Regions from separate parts of the Variovorax sp. OK605 genome, predicted to be linked through region 2. Evidence: riboswitches for the same ligand, from Rfam matches in the RefSeq annotation. Region 2 holds a riboswitch; the other holds the start of a gene.
The links. Region 2 has a riboswitch for cobalamin ahead of BM013_RS22395 (TonB-dependent receptor domain-containing protein). Riboswitches for the same ligand answer to the same signal wherever they lie in the genome.
Positions count from the first base shown of each region.

Region 1: another riboswitch for cobalamin. It lies ahead of BM013_RS30510 (TonB-dependent receptor); the one in region 2 lies ahead of BM013_RS22395 (TonB-dependent receptor domain-containing protein).

Region 1 is NZ_FOWL01000015.1:77,320-84,656, reverse strand. It holds gene BM013_RS30520 (energy-coupling factor ABC transporter permease) at 183-860, opposite strand; gene BM013_RS30515 (PepSY domain-containing protein) at 934-2,478, opposite strand; gene BM013_RS30510 (TonB-dependent receptor) at 2,497-4,491, opposite strand; cobalamin riboswitch at 4,847-5,124, opposite strand; gene BM013_RS30505 (hypothetical protein) at 5,162-5,464, opposite strand; gene BM013_RS30500 (hypothetical protein) at 5,615-6,019, shown strand; gene ybaL (cation:proton antiporter domain-containing protein) at 6,040-7,337, opposite strand, start outside.
Region 2 is NZ_FOWL01000008.1:334,137-341,473, reverse strand. It holds gene BM013_RS22410 (ABC transporter substrate-binding protein) at 1-199, opposite strand, end outside; gene BM013_RS22405 (bifunctional adenosylcobinamide kinase/adenosylcobinamide-phosphate guanylyltransferase) at 196-810, opposite strand; gene BM013_RS22400 (cobyrinic acid a,c-diamide synthase CobB) at 794-2,227, opposite strand; gene BM013_RS22395 (TonB-dependent receptor domain-containing protein) at 2,212-4,137, opposite strand; cobalamin riboswitch at 4,236-4,494, opposite strand; gene BM013_RS22390 (ClcB-like voltage-gated chloride channel protein) at 4,550-6,271, shown strand; gene BM013_RS22385 (DUF904 domain-containing protein) at 6,375-6,599, shown strand; gene BM013_RS22380 (cell division protein ZapA) at 6,596-6,931, shown strand; gene BM013_RS22375 (sulfite exporter TauE/SafE family protein) at 7,229-7,337, shown strand, end outside.

The DNA.
Region 1 (7,337 bases), on a different contig from region 2:
TTCTTTCAGGCGCCGGGGGCCCAGGGCCGATGGCCGATGGCCGATGGGAAACAGGCGGGAGATGGTGAGCAGGAGATGCGGGGAGCAGGAGCCGGTCGCCCAACGGCGCGCCAGCTTCGGATTTTTCCAGAGATGCGCCGCGCCGCCCGGGCCATGCCCGAGAGACCGGCGACGGCCGCGGGTCAGGTGCTGCCGTACAGGCGGCGCTCGACGAAGACCGAGCCCTGCAGGCGGCGCCAGCCCTTGGCGGCGGCCAGCACGCCCAGGTCGACCAGCGGCTCGACCAGCACGACCGTCATGTAGGCCGCGCCGAAGCTGGCGATCTGGCTCAGGTTTTCGAGCCCCGTGCCGCGCCCGAAGAGCGCCCAGAAGCCGACCCACACCACGATGCCGCCCTGGTAGGCCACCGACAGCTTGAAGGCCTGCTGGTAGCTCAGGTCCACATAGGCCACGTTCTTGGGAATGATCCGCTGCGCCAGCGCGGCCGTGGCGAACAGCGGCACCAGCAGGGTGGTGACGTTCATGCCGTACTGCGGAATGTCCTGCGGCTCGAAGAACAGGCCCTGGATGAGCAGCCCGCCCGCCAGCCCGATGGCCGCGGGCGCCAGGCCGAACACCAGCAGCAGCGTGGTGCCCAGGATCAGGTGCACCTCGGACACGCCCACGGGGTGATGCGGCAGCACCTCGAAGAAGCAGAACACCAGTGCCACGGCAATGGCCGAGCGCAGCACCAGGGCGGCGGGCCCGTCCTTCATGAGGCTGTCGAAGGCCACCTTGCCCGTGTACGCGAGCGCGGCGGCCGCCGTGGCGTAGCTGAGGAATATCTTGGATCCGTCGACGAGACCGGGTTCGATGTGCATCTGGCACCTCCTGTGTTGCACCGCAGTGCGAAAGTTGATTGTTGGTGGATGGGCTTGCTCGCGCAAGCCCCTGTCATGAGCGCTGGGGCAAGCCCCGCGTTCTCGCTTGCGTTCTCGGGGCGGCCGTCGGCCGGGGCCGCAGCCGGCGCCAGCCGATCACCACGCCGCTGGCCGATGCCACGGCGCCGACGATCGACAGCAGCCACACCACGAGGTCCCAGGCCGGCCGGTACTGGATGAGCCAGGGAAAGTCGAGGCTGTGCGCCGCATTGAAGAGCCAGCGGCGCAGGCGCGTGTTGCGGTCGTTGCTGCCGGCGACCTGGCCGCTCGCGGGGTCGATGTAGACCCGGCTGCGCGCCGGGTCGTCGAACTCCACGCGCCAGATGGGCACGATGCGCTCGCGGTGGTGGCCATACCAGTGGAAGTCTTCGCGGGTCTGCAGCGTGGCCTCGGTGATGGCGGCGCCGGGGCGCAGGCGCGAGGCGGCGCGAACGATGTCGTCCTTGGCGATGGACGCGGGCGCTCCAGTCGCGGCATCGACCACGCGCACGCGCGCCTTGGCGTCGCGCAGCTGCAGCAGCGGCCGGCCGTCGAACCACAGCAGCACGGCCTCGCGCGGCGCGGCATCGCCCTCCCCGGCCGGCCATGCAGCGGGCGGCCACGGAAACGGCGACGCGCCGGCGCCGGTGTAGCTCGCCATGGCGGCCGCATCGCCCGGCCCGCGCTGGAACCAGCCGTTGGGGTTCATCGACAGCCAGCCGCTGACGATCCAGGTCAGCACGAAGAAGCCGCCGACGAGCCCGGCAATGTGGTGCCACGCCATCCACCCGGTGTAGGGCGTGACCGCGCCGTTGCGGAACCTGCGCCGCAGGCGCACCCGAAGGATGCCGATGACGATGCCCGTGACGGCCGAGACGATGCACGCCGCCGACAGCCACACCACCACCTCATGCCACAGCGGCGGGTCGGCGCGCAGCGGGGTGAAGTAGATCCAGTGCGGCACGGAACCCAGCCAGTTCCACAAGCGCTCCGAGCGCGTGGTGTCGCGCACCACCTCGCCGTTGCGCTGTGACACGTACAGCTCGGTGCCGGCGGCGTCGCCGACCTCGATGCGGTGCAGCGGGCGCAGCGGGTTCAGGCCCTGCGGCACGGTCCACTGGTCGCGCTCGAGCGTCTCGGCCCAGCGCGCGCCGGGCCGGCCCGAGAAGGCGCGCGCAATGGCTTCGGCCTGCGCGGCATCGACCGGGCCGGGCACGCGGCCGTCGCGCGCCGACAGGGTGTGCCGCCCGCCGCGCGCATCGACGATGCGCCAGACCGGTTGCGGGTCGGTGCCGCCCTGCGTCTCCAGCCCCATGCGCCGCGGCGGCAGCCCGCGCAGGTCTTCCGGCAGCGCATGGAGCGCGGCCGCGGGCGAGACCTGCGCCTGCTCGAAGCGCAGCGGCGCGAGCCCGGCCAGCCGCTCTTCGTCCGTGAGGTTGGGATAGCCCACGTACATCATCACCACGCCCGAGACGAACCACATGACGAACAACAGGCAGCCGCCGATGCCCAGCCACCGGTGCGTCCAGTAGAGCCAGTGCCGGATGCGCGGCCAGGCGCGGCGCCATGCGGAGGTCATGCGAAAGTCCCGTCCCGCTCAGAAGTTGACCAGCGCCGACAGCTCGAACGAGCGCGGACGGCCCAGCAGCCACTGGTTGCCGCTGTTCGAGAACGACACCGGGTACTTGCGGTCGGCCAGGTTGTAGGCGCGCAGCGCCAGCTTCAGCGACGGGCTGGCCTGCCAGCTCACCGAGGCGTCGGCCACGGTGTACGAGCCGATCTTGCGGGTGTTGGCCGTGTCGACCTGGCGCGGGCCGACGTAGCGCACGCCAAAGGCGGCTTCCCATTGCGGCAGGAAGCGCCAGTTGAGCCACAGGTTGGCCGCTTCCTCGGGCACGCCGGTGGGCGTGTTGCCCGCGCGCGAGACCAGCTTGCCGCTCACCACCTCGTCGAAGTCGTCATAGCGCGCGCGCAGCTTGGCCACGTTGGCCTCCAGGTTCAGCGTGGACGTGAGCGCCAGGTCGAGCGTGGCCTCGACGCCTTCGGACGACTGCTGGCCGATCTGCTGCGTCTTGTTGGGGTCGCTGGCGTCGCGCGACAGCAGCTTGTTCTTCTCGATGCGGTAGGCCGCCACCGTCCAGGCGCCGCGGTTGCCGGCCAGCTGGCGCTTGTAGCCGACCTCGACCTGCTTGCCGGTGCTGAGCTCGAACGGCGCCTGCGTGGAGGACGTGCTCACGAGCGAGGTCAACGGATCGGCCGCGCGCGCCACCTGCGCATAGAACGACTGCGACGCGTCGGGCGCGTACACCACGCCCAGGCGGCCGGTGCCGTAGACGAAGGTCTTGTCCAGGTTGTTGGCCGCGTTCTGCAGGTCGCTGCGTGCGATCTTCGCGTGGTCCCAGCGCAGGCTGCCCACCACCGACCACCGGTCGTTGAAGGCCAGCTTGTCTTCGGTGAAGAAGGCGTAGGTGTCGGTCTTCGTCCTGTAGCGCGGCGTGTAGGCCACGGGCGACGCGTAGTTTCCGGGGGTGAACACGAACGGGTCGACCACCGAACGGCCGCCGTAGGGCGAGTCGTTGGAGTGCGTGAAGTCGATGCGGTTCACGTCGAAGCCCACCAGCACCTGGTTGGCCAGGCCGAACAGCTTGTGCCTGAAGGTGGCGTCGGTGCGGCTGCCGATCTGCTCCTGGTCGTGGCCGATTTCCAGGTAGTCGCCGCGCGTCACGCGGCGCGTGGTGGCATTGAAGGTGTAGGTCTCGCTGTTGCGCCAGTGGCGCTTGCTCTCCAACCGGTAGAGCTGGTTGCGCACGGTGACGGCGGCGTTGGGCGTCCATTGCGCGTCGAGCCGGGTCCACTTGTCGCGGTACTTGATTTCCGAGTCGTCCAGGTCGTAGTTCTGGCGCAGGGTCTGGCTGCTCAGGCGGCCGTCGATCAGCGGCACGCCGTAGTAGCGCTGCGGCGACTGCCGGCCTTCGTCGTGCGAGAGCGTGAACTGCAGCTGCGGCGACACATCGAGCCGCACGGCCGCGCTCACGGCCAGGCTCTCGGCCTCGCCGCGCTGCATGAAGCCGTCGCTCTGGCGGTGGCTGATGTCGAAGCGGTAGGACAGCTTGTCGTCGATCGCCCCGCCGCTGCCGAAGGCCACCTGGCGGGTGGCGTCGGAGCCCAGCGTGAGCAGCGCCTCGTTCTGGATCGGGCCGCGCGTAGGCTTCCTGGGCACCACGTTGATGGCACCGCCGATGGCGCCTTCGCCGTACATGACCGAGGCCGCGCCGCGCAGCACCTCGATGCGCTCGACCGACCAGGTGTCGAAGGGGAAGGTGACCGTGCCCGCGGCCGCGTACATGCGCGTGCCGTCGAACAGCTGCATCACCGAGCCGTGGCCCAGGAAGCCGCGCGCCGCCATCGCGGTGCCGCCGTTGCCCGGCCCGGGCGAGCCGGTGATGCCGGTGGCGCGGGTGGCCGCGTCGATCACCGACACGTCGCCGCGCGCGCGGATGGTGTCGCCCGTCAGCACCTCGATGCTGGCCGGTGTTTCCAGCGGCGTGAGGCCCAGGCGGCTGCCGGTGAACGAAGGCTCGTCGATGGCCATCGGCGTGCGTCGCTCGGCCTCGACCTGCACCGGCTTGAGGCTCTGGCCTCCTCCCGCTTCACCCGGTTGCGCGAAGGCGGCGGAAGGCCCGAAAGCCAGGCCCAGTCCGAGCGAAAGACCTGAAAGGCCTGACAGACCCGAAAAGCCCGAAAGACGTGCCCGATGCCGCGGTGCGCGCGTACCCAAGCGCGCGCGATGGCGCGCGGCTGCAGATGCCTGACCCATGAGATGTCCCCTCCGGCCTGCGTCCCCGCAGGCTCCCGACCGATGAAGGACGAAGCGGGAGAGGCGAAGGGACTGCGGCGGTCCGCGCAAGCGCGAAAGGCGGCAGGCCCGGACACGCACTCCCGCAGCGTCCGAAGGCGGTTGCGAAGGCCGGTATCCGGGCTTGCGGAGCGCCGCGGCGCGCACTGAGGCAGTGCGCGCCGCGGCAGAAACCCTCGCCTTCCCACGCCGAAGCGCAGTGGCTGCCGGCCTCCCCGAGGAGGCGCTGGCTGGAGGATTTCCGATCCGCTGACCGTTGCGGGGGCAGCGCAGGAATGACCGCATCGGCAATGACGCGGCGCACCTGCTTCCCGTTTAACCCCGGCGCCATGGGATGGCGGGCGGGGCACCTTCGAACCGTTTGGATCGGTGCCGCCGGAAGAACCGGCACACCGAACCGGCGAAATTATAGGGAGCCGGCCTTGGCACCGTCGGTGCCGAAGAGCCGCCGCATCACGGCGACGCCGGCCACCAGCGCGTTCGAGTAGGTGGCGTAGGGCTCGTGGGCGGCTTCCAGCGGCACGTACACGTGGGAGGTTTCGCCGGGCGTGCCGGTGGTGCCTGCGGCAGCGCCGGCAGTGGCGGCAGCGTCGGCATGGGGCGAATCGGGCATGTCCGGCCGGTCGTCCACCGCTTCCATGATCACCCAATAGAACTCACCCGCCTCCAGTTCATGGACGGTGAGCGCGACGTTTCTCGGTGTGGCCATGGGATTGAAGATGGGGTGGTGATAGGTGAATGGGTAGAGGACGCGTCCGGTTGACAGCTTCCGGGCTTCTCCTACAGAGCCTGCCCGCGGCACGACCTAATGTTGATTTCAGGGACCGTCAGAGAACCTTTTCAGGACACAGGAGGCCATATGAAGCAATTCACTCTGGAACCCCGCATGCGGGCGACCATCGGTGGAGCCTTTTATCCCACCGGCTACTCGATCGTCATGTTTCCGGACCCGGGCGATGCCGACCGCATCGGCCACCAGCTGATCGAGAAAGGAATGAGCGGCGACGAGGTCTACCTGCTGCCCCCGCAGACGGTGCTGGCCGAGATCTCGCCGACGGTGAAGACCTCCGACGACCCGCTGCCCTCCGCCGGCACCGATGCGGCCACGGTACGCGCCTATACCAAGCTGGCCCGCGAAGGCCATGCCGGCCTGCTGGTGAAGACCAGGGACGGCGCGGCGGCCGAACGGCTGATGGAGCTGGTTCGCACCGTGCCCTATTCCATTGCGCAGCGCTACCGCACCCTGGTGATCGAAGACCTCTGAAAACGAAGAGGCCGGCGTCTTCAAGCCGGCACGGCCATGGAAACGGCGCGCTGCACCACGTCGCGCGCCATGGCTTGCGCGAGTTCATGCTCGCCCAGGAACACGGTGGCCGAAGTCTCCTGCGTGAGCAGCTTCGCCTCGTGTTCGTTGTGGCTGCGAATCACCGTCTGGATGGTGGGGTTGAGCGTACGCGCGGTTTCCATCATCTGGCGCACGTTCATGGCGTCGGGCGTGGCCACCACCAGCACGCGGGCGCGCGCAACGTGTGCCTGGATCAGCACGGCCGGGTCGGCCGCGTCGCCCCATACGGCCGGCGTGCCCGCCTCGCGCAGCTTCTCGACCAGCTCGCGGTTCTGCTCGGCCACCACGTAGGGAATGTCGTGCGCGTCGAGTTCGGCCGCAATGCGCCGGCCGACCCGGCCGTAGCCCACCAGCACCACCTGGCGCGACAGGTACCTGGCCTCGGTGGTCGTGGGCAGCTCGGCCAGCGGATCGTCGCGCGACTCCAGCCCCCGCGCGAACGACGAATGCGCGTGCAGCCATTTCTGCATCGGCCCGATCAGGCTGAACCACAGCGGGTTGGTGGCGATCGAAATGAGCGCGCCGGCCAGCACCAGGCTCTGCCCTTCCACCGGCAGCAGCCCGAGCGACACGCCCAGGCCGGCCAGGATGAACGAGAACTCGCCGATCTGTGCCAGGCTGGCGCTCACCGTGAGCGCCGTGCCCAGCGGGTAGCGGAACACCAGCACCAGCGCGCAGGCCGCGAGCGACTTGCCCAGCACGATCACCAGCACCACCGCCAGCACCTGCAGCGGCCGCTCGATGAGCACCGACGGGTCGAACAGCATGCCGACCGACACGAAGAACAGCACCGCGAAAGCGTCGCGCAACGGCAGCGACTCCTGCGCGGCGCGGTGGCTGAACTGCGACTCGCGCATGACCATGCCGGCGAAGAACGCGCCCAGCGCGAACGACACGCCGAACAGCGCCGCCGAGGCGAAGGCGATGCTCACCGCCGCGGCCACCACGCACAGCGTGAACAGCTCGCGCGAACCGGTGCGCGTGACCTGCCAGAGGATCCAGGGGAACACGCGGCGTCCCACCACCAGCATGAGCGCCACGAAGCCGCCGACCTGCAGCAGCGTGAGGCCCAGCGTCTGCCACAGCGGATCGGCCGGGCCGGACTGCGTGCCGCCCAGCGTGCCCGCCAGCGGCGGCATCAGCACGAGCACCAGCACCATGGCCAGGTCCTCGACCACCAGCCAGCCGATGGCGATGCGGCCGGTGAACGAATCGAGGATGCCCAGGCTCTCGAGCG
Region 2 (7,337 bases):
CGATCAGCCGGTCGCACGCGCCCAGCGCGCAGACCGATTCGGTGAGCGACGGCAGCAGCGTGACGATGCGTTGCGGCGGCTGCGGCAGGCTGACGGTGACGCCGCGCTCGTCGACGATGTCGAGGGCATGGGCGGCGAAGGCGCAGAGGCTCAGGTACAGGGCCAAGCCCAGGGCGGGCAGCGAACGGAACATCTTCATGCGGCAGGTGCCTTCAGGGTCAAGGGCAGGCCGGCCGCCATCAGCGTGACGCGGTCGCAAGCGGCGGCCACGTCCTGGTTCAGGCGGCCCAGCGCGTCGACGAAGGCCCGCGTCTCGCGGCCGAGCGGAATCACGCCCAGGCCGATTTCGTTGCCCACCACCACCACCGGGCCCGGCGCGTCGCGCAGCGCCGCCATCAGCAGGCCGGCGTGCGCGGCGGGCGTGCGCGTGGCGGGCCGTGCGTCTTCGCAGGGCATCGGCATCATGAGGTTGGTGAGCCACAGCGTGAGGCAGTCGACGACCACCAGCGTCTCGGGCGCGCTCTGCGTGACGATGGCGCGCGCCAGCTCGATCGGCTCCTCGATGGTGCGCATGCCGGGCACGCGCTCGGCGCGGTCGGCCTGGTGGCGCACGATGCGCTCCTGCATCTCGTCGTCGTAGGCCTGCGCGGTGGCGATCATCACGGCGCGGTGCCGGGGTGAGGCGGCGAGCCAGTCGATGGCGCGCTGCTCGCCGCGGCGCGACTTGCCGCTCTTCTGGCCGCCGAGGATGAATTCGTGGATGGCGTCGGCGGCCGTCTTCGGCTTGCCCGGCTTACTCGGCTGTGACATGGCTCTCCAGTTCGATGGGCATGGCGCCGAAAAGACGCGCGGTGGCTTCCGGGCTGGACGCGAACCACGCATGGAAATAGCTCGCGCGCACCGGGCCGTGCACGTACAGCGCCTCGCCGCCGCGCGCGCCCACGGGCTGCGTCGCGCCGGGCCGCGCCGTGTGCGCCGCGGGCGGCAGCGGCGTGTCGCACAGCGAATAGTGGAAGGTGTGGCCGCGCAGCACGTGGTTGCCGAGCACGAGCTGCTGCGGGCCGAGACCGGCCAGGCGCTTCTGCATGGTCACGCGGCCGGGCAGCAGGCCCCAGAGGCGGTGAACCTGCGCGGCGTCTTGCGTGGCGAGCTCGTCGAACAGCGCCATCATGCCGCCGCACTCGGCCCAGATGGGCTTGCCCGATGCGGCATGCGCGGCCAGCGCGTCGCGCAGCGGCGTGCAGGCGGACAGCGCCTCGGCGTGCAGCTCGGGGTAACCGCCCGGCAGCCAGACCGCATCGCAGGCCGGCAAGGCCTCACCCGCGAGCGGCGAGAAAAAGGAAAGCGCCGCGCCCAGCGACGTGAGCACGTCGAGGTTGGCGGGGTAGATGAACGAGAAGGCCGCGTCGCGTGCGATGGCGATGGTGCGCCCGGCCAGCAAGGGCGGCACGGCCTGAGCGGCTTCGGGTTCGGGTTCGGGTTCGGGCTCGGGCTCGCGCGCCTCGAAGCGCACCTGCGGCAATTGCGCCAGCGCCATCTGGCCCAGCGGCGTGGCGGCCAGCACGTCGGCCACGGCGTCGAGCCGCGCCATCGCGTCACCCAGTTCGTTGGTCAGCACCAGGCCCAGGTGCCGCTCGGGCAGCGTGAAGCCGGCGTCGCGCGGCAAGGCGCCCAGCCATTGCGAGGGTTCGCGCAGCGCGTCTTTCAGCATGCCCGCATGCCGCTCGCTGCCGACGCGGTTGGCCAGCACGCCGGCCCACGGCAGGCCGGGCCGGAAGTTCTGCAGCCCAAAGGCCAGCGCACCGAAGGTGCCTGCCATGGCATGCGCGTCGATCACGGCCAGCACCGGCAGGCCGAAGCGCTCGGCCAGGTCGGCCGCGCTCGGCGTGCCGTCGAACAGGCCCATCACGCCCTCGACGATCAGCAGGTCGCAGCCGGCGGCGGCCTCGCGCAGGCGCGCGCGGCAGTCGGCCTCGCCGGTCATCCACAAATCGAGCGAGTGCACGGGCGCGCCGGTGGCCAGCGCCAGCCAGTGCGGGTCCAGGAAGTCGGGCCCGCACTTGAAGGCGCGCACGCGCCGGCCCTGCCGTGCGTGCAGGCGCGCGAGCGCCGCGGCGACGGTGGTCTTGCCCTGGCCCGAGGCCGGGGCAGCCACCAGCACCGCGGCGCACGCGGGCTGCCCGGCGGCGCCGGGTCGTTGCGAGGGTTGGTTTATTGAGGCGTCCACTTGAGACCGACGTACGCGGTGCGGCCTGCATTGGCATACAGCCGCGCGAACTGGTAGTCCTTGTTGCCCACATTGTCGACGCGCGCCACCAGGTTCAGGTCGCGCGTGATCTTGGTGCTGGCCGACAGGTTCAGCAGCGTGTAGCCGCCGAGCCTGACCGCGTTGGCCGCGTCGTCGTAGCGACGGCCCGAGGTCTGCACCTCGGCGCCCAGCGTCCAGCCGGCCACGCGCCAGTCGGCACCGAGGGTGGCGTGGCGCTGCGCGCGGCGCGCCAGCAGGTTGTGCGTGGCCTCGTCGCGCGGGTCCTGGAAGTCGACCGAGCCGCGCAGCGTGACGTCGCCCAGGCGCTGGCTGCCCGACAGCGTCGCGCCCTGGTAACGAGCGCGCGCGGTGCTCGAGTAGCAGCCGAACGACGAGGCGCAGCCGGTGGCCGAGCCGTCGAACACGATCAGGTTGCGCACGCGGTTCTTGTAGACCACGATGCCCGCCTGCGTGCCGCCGTCGCTGTACTGCAGGCCCAGCTCGGCGTTGCGGCTCGACTCGGGCTTGAGCGTGGGCAGGCCGTACTCGCTGAAGCGCTGGTACAGCGTGGGCACGCGGAAGGCGGTGCCGGCCGACGCCGTGAAGCGCAGCGCCGGCGTGATGGCGTAGCCGTAGGCCGCGCTGCCGGTGGTCTTGCCGCCGAACTCGCTGTCCTTGTCGTGGCGCACGTGCAGCTGCAGCGAGTGCGGGCCCTGCACGAAGCCGTAGCCCAGCGAGATGGCGTCCTGCGAACGGTCGCGCGAGAGCAGCTTGGCCGAGGTGGTGGGCGCGTTCTCGAGCGCGTCTTCGCGGCGCTCGAAGGTGGCCGAGACCAGGTGCGGGCCGAAGCGGAACTCGTTCTGGAACAGGTAGCCGCGCAGGTTGGTTTCGGTGCGGTAGAACGAAGGCTGCGTCTTGTAGACCGATTGCGAATCGGTCACCTGCACGCGGGTGCTGTAGATGTCGTTCCACCTGGCCGACCAGGTCAGGCCGGCGGTGCGCAGCGTGTTGTTCGACTCGTCCTCGCGGAACAGGATCGGCAGCTTGGTCTTGTAGGCCACCGAGGGGTCGTAGGCGGCCGTGGTGTCGCTGGTGAGCAGCGTGGCCTCGATGCGCTGGTCGGGCGTGATCTGCAAGCCCAGCTTCACGTTGCCCGAGGTGCTGTGATAGCCGTCGCGGTCGGGGTTGGTGAAGCCGTCTTTCACCACGTTGCGCTTTTCCACCGGCTGCAGGTTGTAGCCCTTGCTTTCCTCGTGCGCCACGCCGAACGAGTAATCGAACAGGCCCGACTTGCCGCTCACGCCGCCTTCGATCTTGCGCAGGCCGTTGCTGCCGAAGCCGATGCCGGCGTAGGGGCGCACGCCCTCTTCGCCGCGCCGGGTGAACAGCTGGATCACGCCGCCCACGGCGTCGGAGCCGTACACCGCGGCGGCCGGGCCGCGCAGCACTTCGATGCGGTCGATCTGCGACAGCGGAATGCCTTCCCAGCCGGCACCGCCGGTGGATTGCGAGTCGATGCGCACGCCGTCCAGGTAGACGGCGGTGAAGCGCGTTTCCGCGCCGCGGATGAACAGACTGGTGGTGTTGCCCACGCCGCCGGTGCGCGAGATCTCGATGCCGGGCAGGCGCGAGAGCACGTCGGCCACGCCGGTCGCGCCGCTGCGTTCGATGGCCTGGCGGTCGACGATGGACACATCGCCCACCAGCTCCGACAGCGGCTGCGGCGTGCGGTTGGCCGTGACCACCGTTTCGACCAGCGCGGGGGTTTCCTGCGCATGGGCCACGCCACCGAAAGCGCCGAAGGCGGACACCAGCGCCAGCGGCAGGCAGGCGACACGGAGACGGCGCGCAGGAGCGCTACCGCGTGAAAAGCAAACGTGGGAAATCATGAATGAACCGAACGAACGTCAATGCCCCTCGCCGGCCTCCCCGCCGGCGCCACGGGGCGCCATGGCTGCCTGGTGCACGACCTTCATTCGTCGATGCATGCGGCAGCCGCCTTGTTGGCCGGTATCCGGGCTGGCAGAACGACCCCCACCGCCTTCCCAGGCACCTGTTTCAGGGCGCCCAGTGGCTTGGATGGAAAGGGGTTGGCGCCTTGCGGCGCCGTCTGCTTGACCGTTGCGGGGGCAGCGCAGGCGGCTTCGGCCGGGTCCCGATGCGAATTCGGGGGGCGTCCACTCCTGCTTCCCGTTGAACTGCGCCGTGTGAACCACGCCGCGAGCACCAACGGGCGGCATTTTAGGCCCTGGCGATCGCGTTTTAAGTCGAAAGTTGCGCTCGCCGCTAACATCGATGCCCATGATGCGGCCCGCCACGGTTTTCCTGAATCTTCGTTCGGCGCTGCAGCGCCTCTTTGGTGTTTCCGGCTGGCAATCGATGCTGCTGTGGTCGATCGTGGCGGGGCTGCTGGGCACGCTGGCCACCGAACTCTTTCGCGCGGCGCTCTATCACTTCGAGCACCTCTTCCTCGGACCCGGCGACGGGCTGGTGGCCATGGCCAAGAGCCTGCCGTGGTGGGCGCGTGTCGCCTGCCCCGCGCTCGGCGGGCTGGTGGCCGGCGGACTGCTGGTGCTCGCCAGACGCGTGGCCGTGCGCAGCGCCACCTCCGACTACATGGAAGCCATCGTGCTCGGCGACGGGCGCATTCCGGTGGCACAGACGCTGGTGCGCAGTGCGTCGTCGCTGGTCAGCATCGGCACCGGCGGCTCGATCGGGCGCGAAGGCTCGATGGTGCAGCTGGCGGCGCTCGCGGCCTCGCTGCTGGGGCGCGTGTGCCGCTTTCCGGTCGAGCGGCTGCGGCTGCTGGTGGCCTGCGGCGCGGCGGCGGGCCTGACCGCGGCCTACAACGCGCCCATTGCGGGCGCCTTCTTCGTCGCGGAAATCGTGCTGGGTTCCATCGCGATGGAAAGCGTGGGGCCGATCATCATCGCCTCGGTGGTCGCCAACGTGGCGATGCGCGCGCTGCCCGGCTACCAGCCGCCGTACAAGATGCCGGCCTTCCCCGAGATCCACGGCACCGAGGTGGTGCTGTTCTGCGTGCTGGGCGTGCTGCTGGGCTTTGCGGCCGTCGGCTTCCTGCGCGCGCTGCAGGGCAGCCGCGCGCTGTTCTCGCGGCTGCCGCTGGCGCTGCCCTTGCGGCTGGCGCTGGGCGGGCTGCTGATGGGCGCGATCTCGGTGCCCATGCCGGAGGTCTGGGGCAACGGCTACAGCGTGGTCAACGCGGTGCTGCACACGCCATGGCCGTGGGCGCTCATTGCGATGGTGCTGGTCGCCAAGACCGCGGCCACGCTGGCCACGGCGGGCTCGGGCGCGGTGGGCGGCGTGTTCACGCCGGCGCTGTTCTTCGGCTGCATGGTGGGGGCGCTGTTCGGCCAGGGCGTGCAGGCGCTGTGGCCGGCCGCTACTTCAGCGCCGTTCGCCTATGCCATCGTCGGCATGGGCGCGTTCCTGGCGGGCGCCACGCAGGCACCGCTGATGGCGATTCTCATGATCTTCGAGATGACGCTGAGCTACCAGGTCATGCTGCCGCTGATGGCGGCCAGCGTCATCGCGTACTTCGTGGCGCGCTCGGCCAACGCGGGCTCGATGTACGAGATCACGCTGCGGCGCAACGAGCAGCGCGACACGCAGCTGCGCCTGCGCGGGCTGCACATGCGCGACCTGGTGCAGCCGGCCGAGACGGTGGTCGGCCCCGGGGCCGACCGCGAGGCGATGAGCAGGCTCTTCCTGCAGCACCCGGTGAAGTACCTGTACGTGGTCGATGCGAGCAACCGCTACCTGGGCGTGGTGCCGCTGTCGGCGCTGGGCACCGCGCCAGAAGAAACCACGGCGGGCGCCCTGCTGTCGCAGGCCATCCTGCCGATTGCCGCCGACACCGGGCTGGGCGAGGCGCTGCAGCGCTTCCTCGACCACCTGGGCGAGCGGCTGCCGGTGATCGAGAGCGCGCAAGACCCCGTGCTGCTCGGTGTCGTTGCCAAGAGCGCGCTGCTGGCCACCTACGTGCGGCTGAGCGAGCCATGAAAGGTTTGATCGGCGGGCTGCGAAGCCGCAGAATCCCGAGCACGCCGGGCGCCGCGCCCAGCCTCGGCGGGACCGATTTCCCGGGAAACTACAATCGCCAACCATGCCCGCCTCCAGCCCTATCGACCAGATCGCCGAGCGTGTCGAACGCCTGCTCGTGCGTCACGAAGAGGTGCAGCGCACCAATGCGCTGTTGCAGGAACAGGTCGATGCGCTCACGCGCGAACGCGACGCCCTGAAGTCGCGCCTCGCCGCCGCCCGCACGCGCCTGGATGCACTGCTGGAACGGTTGCCGGCTGAACCACCTTCCCAAGACTCCCCCGCATGAAGCAGATTGAAGTACAGATCATGGGCCAGAGCTATTTGCTCGGCTGTCCCGATGGCGGCGAGGCGCAGCTGCGCGAAGCCGTCGACCGCGTGGACGCGGCCATGTGCAAGATCCGCGATGCAGGAAAAGTCAAGGCCCGCGACCGCATCGCGGTGCTCGCGTCGCTGAACCTCGCGTTCGACCTCGCCGCGCAACAGGCCGCTATCGCCGCTGCCGCCGCGGCGCCCGCACCGGTTGCCGCCGCTGCAGATACCACCGAAACAGACCCCAAGGCCGGGCAGCTCATTCAAAGACTCGATCAGGCACTGGCCGGCGATGGACATTTGCTCTGAATGAGCGCGGCGGACGCATACGGGGCGTAAAATCCGCCTTGTCTGCAGACGTGTCGGGCTTAATATTTCCTTGTTCCAATGCTCTCCGGAGCCGGGCTTGGTACATCGCTAGACGGGCGTGATCATCTCGCGTCAGATGAACCCGAAGTCTTGCTGCCCTCGCCCACCTGAACCCTGGTTCAGGATGCGGGTCCGGCACACCATCTGCAGACACCTATTCCGGCCACGGCCCCTTGCACCAGTTGCACGGGGCCGTTGCTTTTTCCAGAAGCACTTTTTTTCGACGCCACCGTGAACATCGCTGAACTGCTCGACCCCCTGCTGATCGCCGAACTCGCCGCCCTCGGCCTGGGCACCGGTTTCCTCGCGGGCCTGCTGGGCATCGGCGGCGGCATGCTGATGGTGC